2 linked regions of the Desulfopila inferna genome follow. The protein of the gene in region 2 interacts with the protein of the main gene of each other region in a pairwise test. Links are inferred from orthologs where the notes say so. Each region holds a gene or a part of one and is shown on either strand. Other genes may lie near its edges.

Region 1 (4,092 bases), on a different replicon or contig from region 2:
AAGTAATCCTCAACGGATCCGATTATGGTGCCTGTGGCGACATCGCCGACGGCAACTACTTTATTGTTTTCTTCCATTTCGAAGAGTTCTGCAAAACTTAACTCTTCTCCGCCTGATTCCTGGGATAATTGGTTTAATTCTTCTGTCATGGATTTCGCTCTTTTTGGACCAAAGCCCAAATAGGTTAAGGTTTGTCTTTTCCCGAGTTTTTCGGGTGGTTAATGAAATGAGACCGCTGTCAGTGCAATTTCATAAACTATAAGCTAGAAACATATAGCAAATTTTCAACGCATTTACAAGCTTTTCTTCACAGACCAGCAACCAACCTGGACTTTGAGGAAAAAAAAATGATGTGGAACTGCGGCAAATATGAGGATGCAGACATGCATCCATGCCTGGCTTCGCGGTTTGTTCTATTTAAATCCACTCGAAAAAGCCGATCTGCAGGTCAAGGATATTTGCGCTTCCGCCTGCACTTGTGCCACATCCTCGAAATCCTGCTATTTGCTTTCAACTCAAGTGTACATTGTATTACACAAGCATGTATTGGCAAGGCCTCGACCTTGTTTTATCTATGTTTTTTTTTGATTTCTACGATCAATCAAAGAAGAGGAAAATCATCGAAGATGCCGGGATTCCAATCGACCATCCCGCAAAAGTCGGGGACAAGTCCTCGTGACCGCAAAAATTCTGATATTTTTCTACAGAAAATCAGATGGGCCTTCAGGCGTCCTCAGGCGTTCCTTTTCGGCTGCCGCTTGCCATGGTAGCTCCGGCCTTTTGACTTTGCCTTGTAATTTTTACTGCCGCTGTTGGGCGCCTTTGGCCCACTATAGGGCACACCTTTAGGCGGTTCTATCAACAGGTGCTCTTCGGGCGAAAAGCATTCCAGCTTTTTTCCCATGAATTCTTCGATATCCGGCAGGATAAAGCTGCCCTCCTCGCAGGCAAAGCTGACGGAAACCCCGGCGGCGCCGGCTCGACCGGTTCGGCCTATTCTATGGACATAGTCCTCCGGCTCATATGGCAGGCTATAGTTGACGACATGAGTTATCCCCTCCACATGAAGCCCCCTGCCGGCCACATCGGTAGCCACCAGAACCTCTATACCACCGGCCCGGAAACGTTCGAGGCGGTCTGTCCTTTTTGTTTGAGGTACATCTCCAGTGAGCAAAGTGCAATTGATTTCATTGCGACGCAATCTCTCATAGAGCTTTCTCGCCTCCGCTTTCTGGTTGGCAAATACCACAATTCGCCCGCCTCCGTTCCCCTTGATGAGATTATAGAGAATTTTGTACTTTTCCGAAGCAGTCACCAGATAAACCTTCTGGTCCACACTTTCAACGGCAACCTGCTCCGACTCTACCACAACATTGACCGGATCCTTGCACCACTGGGAAGCTAGTCTTTTAACTTCTTCGGTTATGGTTGCCGAAAACATCAGGGTCTGCCGCGTTCCTCTGTTCGGCAATTGGCCCATAATGCGGCGCACATCAGGAATGAACCCCATATCCAGCATCCGGTCGGCCTCATCAATCACCACTATTTCGCAGCTTTGCAGATTCAATACCCCTTTTTGACAGAAATCCAGCAACCTGCCCGGGGTGGCGACCACAATATCACAGCGTTTTTCGCAGAATTCCATCTGCTTGCGATACTCCGTGCCGCCGTAGACGGCTGCCACCCGCAGATGTGTATAGCGGCTGAGCTCTTTGGCCTCTGCGGCTATTTGAATAACGAGTTCGCGGGTCGGAGCCAGGATGAGTGTCCTCACCCTGTCGGATTTCTTCTCCTTATTCTCTCCCAGAAGCCGCGTCAGTATGGCCATGAGAAACACCGCCGTCTTGCCCGTGCCGGTATTGGCATTGGCTACAAGATCTTTGCCCTCAAGCAGATGAGGTAAAGACTCAGCCTGTACCGGGGTGCAGTACTGAAAACCCAGATCAGCGATAGCCCGCATCACCTGCTGGGGAAGTCCGATATCATGAAACCGGACCTTACCGGGAAGAGGATCGACTTGAAAGCTGCTCAGCTGCCATTTCTTTTTCTTTTCCGGCCTGGCTTTTTGCGGGGCCTCTCTGTCGACCTGCTGTTGTTGAGGAGGGGAATTTTCATTTTTCTTTTCAGCCTGCTCGGGCGGGAGCGGGTTTTCTCCAGCAGTACCGTTGCGGAACTTTCCAGGTAGAAAGCTAAGTGATTTGCGCTTCCCCTGCATAACGGCATTTTTGATCTTCAAACGGGTGGTGGTAATTAGATTTATTATCATGAGATTTACGTTGGTGTATAAGAGAGTGACAGCGCATCTTACAAATTCTATGACGACTTGAAGACCGGACTATCATTCTACGGATAAGGAAAGCTCGACAGGTACAGCGGGATAATCAGGATATGCCTGGAAAAATTTCCATGAACCCGGAAACAGTTCTCCGGGAGTTGCTCACTTCTAGTTATTTGCCCTGCATACGAAGTTCCTCCGTGATCGGGCCGAAAAGCTCCTCATACTCCGGGATGGCCTTTCGTATAATGACATTAAAATACGGTATTTCGTTCTCATTTACAACCAGGTTCGCTGAATACGCCAGTGCCTGAAGATTATAAAGAGTTTTAAACTCTCTACCCACAAGGGTATAAAAGATAAAGCGCCGTCTCGCCATGGACATATCACACATGTATTTATGGAAAGCCGAGGATTCCAGTCCGTTTCCTTCATAACGGGAATGCAGGACAACAGCGGAATACTCGACAAACTGCATTTTCTCCATGGCATCCTGGACATTTTTTACAATTTCGGTTTTATACCCGATTCCCTCTATGCTTTCGATTATTGTGTCCCTGCTTTCGCAATCTTCCATGAGAATCATGGCAAGGGGTACATCTTCTATAACCTGTTCTTCATCAAACACGCCCTCTTCAAGCCAGGATATGTCAGGCGGAGCAGGCGGCCTGATGAATGCATTACCAGCAGCTCCCGGTTTACCGGATGCGTCGGTATTTGCCTTCGCTGCCGGCCGCTTCGCTGTCGGCGTTTGTGCCGCAGGTGTCTGTGCTGCTGATGCTTTTGGAGCGGGCGACAACATGGAACGATCAAGCTCGATGACCTCAGAACATCCCGGACATTTTATGCGGATGGTCTTCTCTGGGCTCAGCTTATGTATGCTCTCAAGCATTTTTGTGCTCAATTTCAGTTGTTTTCCACAGGAGCGGCAGATTGTATTCATCTCTTCCTCATTTTTTCGAGTGTATAGCAGGCTATTCTGGAAAAGCAGCCAAGCCAGCTAATTCAGCCGAGCTTGATATTCCTCGGAGGTATACTAGGGCTATTTTCCTTTAATCTACTAATCTTTTTATAACAGAATCTTGGAAGCAAAGAGTACTATCCGGCTGAGCTGGACTCTTTACAGTACCCCCTTGAGGGGTATAAGTACCCTGGCTGTAGAGCTCTCATTCACGATTTTAAATACATTTCTCGTTTTCTTGTTAAATGGCAGCTTTTAAGGAGTAAGGCACTAGCCCGGCTGAGCTGGATAAGTGCCTTGTCTGTAGAGCTCTCATTCACGATTTTAAATACATTTCTCGTTTTCTTGTTAAATGGCAGCTTTTAAGGAGTAAGGCACTAATAACCGGTATTCGTAGTTTCCTCTTCCTCCATGGCTAGTCCTGTGAGCGAAGTGGTTGCCTCGCCGCGCTCTGCTTTCACCTGATCAATACCGCGATGCATCTCATTCCTGTGCGAACAATAGGTCATGGCCGTCTGTTCACTGACAATGCCATGACTGTACAGCTCAAGAATATGCTGGTCAAAAGTGCGCATGTCAAGGGCTGAGCCGTTTTTGATGACATTGTAGAAGGTCTTGTCCTCGGACTCTCCATTGAGAATAAGATCCTTCACCCTCAGGCTGGTACGCAATACTTCCATGGCCGCCACACGTTCTCCGCCGATACGGGGAAGCAGCCTCTGACTGACGATCCACCTGATTGTATCAATCAGCCTGTTCCTGATCTGCGGCTGCTCATCCTTTTCGAACATACCGAGAATACGGTTTATGGTCTGTCCCGCATCGATGGTATGCAGAGTGGACAGAACGAGATGCC
Region 2 (4,236 bases):
ACCGACAAGACCGCTGAACAGGTGCATCAGATTGTCACCGACGAATTGACACGAATGTTTGAGCGATCCTCCTGAATGTAATAAAAATCTTATGTCAGATATTGAAGCGGCGGTATTTCTGGTGGATAAACCCGCCGGCCCTAGTTCCTTTACCATGGTGAAAAATGTTCGGCGTCTCCTGGGGATCAAAAAAGTAGGGCATGCCGGAACTCTCGATCCTTTCGCCAGTGGTCTCCTGGTTATCTGCGCCGGAAGGCCGGCCACAAAAATAATCTCTTCGCTGATGGAAGGGGAAAAGGAATATCTCGCTACTCTGACACTTGGGGTGGAGACGACAACACAGGATCCGGAGGGGCAGGTTACCGCCACGACTGCGGTGGAACCTCTCGCCGAAGAGGTGGTTGAAAGGTGTCTGACAAGCTTTGTCGGAGAGCAGATGCAGATACCTCCTGTTTACTCGGCTTTGAAGCATAAAGGAAAGCCTCTTTATTATTATGCACGCAAAGGCATAGAGGTGAAGAAAGAGGCGCGCCATGTACATATCCGGCAGATAGAGAGAGTCGATGAGAATGGCATACTCAGTGGCTCCGGTGCGGAGCTCACTATCAGGGTAATCTGCAGTAAAGGCACGTACATTCGCACCTTGGCCGCAGATATCGGTCGGATGCTGGGTTGCGGCGCCTATCTCAGCAGCCTGCGCCGCATACGGAGCGGTTCTTTCTCGGTAACGGACAGTTTTTCTGGTAAGGATTTCACGGCGGAGAATGCCTACGAGCGTTTTTTGGCTGGAGCATTATCTGTAAATGATGTATGTAATCTATTGCAAAAATCCTAATTAATGGATAGGGTGTTGCCACCGGCAGGGGCAGAGGTGCAGACGCCTTAAGGCCATGGTCCGGGTCGACTGAATCATTGACATGGTAAGTCTTGTTTTTTTGTGATATTTAGTTGTACTGTTATCACCCCTCAAGGGACAGCTTAAGAGGTCGCTTGTTGTGGCATGTGTATTTGAGTACCCTGGGAATATTTTCTTATCCTGTTTAGCTGGGTCAGGAAATTATTTATGAAGGTGCTTATGGAGTTTTTATTGGATCAAATTCGTTTTCAAAAGATACCAGCGAATTTGTCCGGATGACATTTCAGGAGGATTTGTTGTGGCACAGACAGCTGTAAAGAAAAGTGAAATAATTGAGAAATTTAAGGTGCATCCTTCGGATACAGGCTCTTCAGAGGTGCAGATTGCTCTGCTGACGGACCGTATTCATTACCTCACCGATCATTTTAAAACTCACAAAAAGGACCATCATTCCCGACAAGGGTTGCTGAAATTGGTCGGACAGAGGCGGAGCCTTCTTGATTATCTGAAGAAAAAAGATATAAATAAATATAGAGCCCTGATTCAGGAGCTCGGTATTCGTAAATAGTGATTGTGCAGGGCTTCTGCCCTTTTCATGTTTACGTTCGTGCCATTATTTAACAGACTATTCCGGAAGACTCCGCAATAGTCTGTTGTTTTTGGTGTCTTTAAGTAATTTTACAATTGTTTGTAAGAACATGCTTTTTAAAGGCACTGCTTATCCGGTATAACCGGGTAGGTAAATACGCATTTCCGGAAAAAAAAGAGCATACGGGGCTGGTGGATAATCCAGTCATATTAGTGGCGCTGGGCATTTCCCTGATGCAATAACTATGGAGTTAAAATGTATAAAAAAGTAGAAGCACAAATAGGTGGGAAAAACATTTCCATTGAAACCGGTAAACTGGCCAAACAGGCCTCTGGTTCTATTGTGATCCAGTCAGGAGAGACCGTTGTCCTGGTGACCGCGGTTGCAGGCAAGGAAAATAAACCCGAGTTGGGTTTCTTGCCGCTGACCATCGAATATCAGGAAAAACTGGCATCTGTCGGCAAAATACCGGGCAACTATTTCAGAAGAGAGATAGGTCGCCCCAGTGATCATGAGGTGTTGACCTGCAGAATTATAGACAGACCGCTGCGTCCTTTGTTTCCCGCGGGCTATGCATCCGAGACGCAAGTTATCGCCACTGTTCTATCCGCTGATACCCAGAATGACCCGGATGTTCTGGCATTGGTCGGTGCATCATGCGCTCTGACCCTCTCCGACATTCCCTTCGGCGGACCTGTGGCCGGTGCCCGGGTTGGATATATAGACGGTGATTACGTTATCAACCCCACGGCGGACGAGCTGCTTGAATCCAGCATGAACATCGTTGTAGCCTGTACCCGAGATGCTGTTGTCATGGTCGAAGGCCAGGCCGACAGCCTCAGCGAAGCTGAAGTATTATCAGCCATATTTTTTGTGCACGAGCAGATACAGCCATTGATAGATCTGCAGGATGATTTGAGGTCCACCAATGGACGCGAGAAAAGAATTATCGAACCACCGCAGATTGATGAAGCCCTTCTGGAGAAGGTAAAAGAGGTTTCCTCCGAGGGTGTGATCAAAGTAGTCACCACGGCCGATAAAATGGAACGGGGTCGTCTTTCCGATGAGCTCAAGAAAAAAGTGATTGCCGAGCTTGATGAAAGCGGCGATCGGGCCGGGGAAATCAGTGATCTGCTGTCATCTTACAAGAAGACGGTCATGCGTAAAATGATCGTTGATGATGAGCGAAGGATTGACGGGCGCTCCTTTGATCAGATTCGTAATATTACCTGTGAAGTCGGTTACCTCCCGCGAACACACGGTTCTGCGCTCTTCACCCGCGGAGAAACCCAGGCCCTGGTGACGGCAACCCTCGGCAGCGAGAGAGACCAGCAGCGCATTGAAACCCTCACTGGCGATGAAAACAGAAGGTTTATGCTCCACTATAACTTTCCGCCATTCTGTGTGGGCGAGGCGCGCATGATGCGAGGTCCTTCAAGAAGGGATGTCGGCCATGGCACCTTGGCGATGCGCGGTTTATCCGGGGTTCTGCCCAGTGAAGAGGATTTTCCCTATTCGATTCGGGTGGTTTCAGAAGTGCTGGAGTCAAACGGATCTTCTTCCATGGCAACAGTATGCGGCGGCAGTATGGCCATGATGGACGCCGGAATACCGATCAAGGAATCGGTATCAGGCATTGCCATGGGACTTATCAAGGAAGGAGACAAGGTTGTTATTCTCTCCGATATCCTCGGCGATGAAGATCATCTCGGCGACATGGACTTCAAGGTGGTCGGCACTGAAGGCGGCATAACTTCACTGCAGATGGATATCAAGATTGCCGGGGTTGACCGTGAAATCATGGGAGATGCCCTTGAGCAAGCCAAGAGAGGAAGGCTGCACATTCTTGCTGAAATGAAATCAGGAATCTCCAAAGCACGTGAAGAAGTGTCAGAATATGCTCCTAAGTATCTGGTTATCAAAATAAACCCGGATAAGATTCGGGATATTATCGGCCCGGGCGGCAAAATCATCAAAGAGATGTCTGCTGAATACGATGCCAAAATAGAAGTTGATGACAGCGGTCTGGTGAAGATATTCACCTCGGATGGCAGCAAAGCTGAAGCATTGATCGAGAAGATCAAGGCGATTACAGCCGAGGTTGAAATAGGCAAGACCTACACCGGAGTGGTAAAGAGCATAAAGGATTTTGGCGCCTTTGTTGAAGTATTGCCGGGAACTGACGGCCTTGTTCACATTTCCGAACTGGATACCAAACGTGTTGCCAAGGTTACCGACGTGCTCAACGAGGGTGACACTGTGGAGGTGAAAGTTCTCGATGTCGACAATAGAGGCCGGATCCGTCTGAGCCGTAAAGCCCTGCTGTAATCGACTGAACGCGTGGTAATTATTTAATGCAAAGCCGGATCGTTATTGATCCGGCTTTTTTTTTGAATTGAAAAAATCAATGAGCGAAGAAATAATCACCTTTTGCCGTCTGGATCGACAGGCCACCGCCGATTTGGGTCTGCCTGCCTATGAAACAGAACATGCCGCGGGCATGGATATCCGTGCCGCGGTTGACACCTTTCTGATCCTGAGGGCCGGCGAACGTGCTCTTATCGGAACAGGACTGGCAGTTGCCATTCCTCCAGGTTTTGAAATTCAGGTACGGCCCCGCAGCGGACTAGCGGTTAAGCATGGTGTTACCGTGCTCAACAGCCCGGGAACGATAGATGCGGATTATCGGGGAGAGATCAAGATAGCGCTTATCAATCTCGGCACGGAGGATTTCCGTATTACCAGAGGAGATCGTATTGCACAATTAGTCGTGGCACCTGTTGTCCGGGCA

The links.
Region 1: the proteins of pnp (region 2) and JWG88_RS04650 interact in binary tests that used the Escherichia coli proteins (3 or more experiments, as listed by UniProt). The link is inferred for Desulfopila inferna from one-to-one orthologs.

What each region holds. Positions count from the first base shown.
Region 1 is NZ_JAFFQE010000002.1:136,383-140,474, forward strand. The notes cover bases 1-2,824. They hold JWG88_RS04650 (DEAD/DEAH box helicase), read right to left. Parts: upstream 2,267-2,824; coding sequence 734-2,266; downstream 1-733. Other genes in these bases: JWG88_RS04645 (30S ribosomal protein S1), read right to left, coding at 1-149; JWG88_RS04655 (hypothetical protein), read right to left, coding at 2,448-2,824. Outside these bases: more of JWG88_RS04655, read right to left, coding at 2,825-3,218; JWG88_RS04660 (type IV pilus twitching motility protein PilT), read right to left, coding at 3,614-4,092.
Region 2 is NZ_JAFFQE010000003.1:391,617-395,852, reverse strand. The notes cover bases 1,269-4,236. They hold pnp (polyribonucleotide nucleotidyltransferase), read left to right. Parts: upstream 1,269-1,700; coding sequence 1,701-3,773; downstream 3,774-4,236. Other genes in these bases: dut (dUTP diphosphatase), read left to right, coding at 3,853-4,236; rpsO (30S ribosomal protein S15), read left to right, coding at 1,269-1,424. In the rest of the region: JWG88_RS10010 (DHH family phosphoesterase), read left to right, coding at 1-75; tRNA pseudouridine(55) synthase TruB, read left to right, coding at 92-835; more of rpsO, read left to right, coding at 1,155-1,268. UniProt on the Escherichia coli protein: Involved in mRNA degradation. Catalyzes the phosphorolysis of single-stranded polyribonucleotides processively in the 3'- to 5'-direction. Also involved, along with RNase II, in tRNA processing.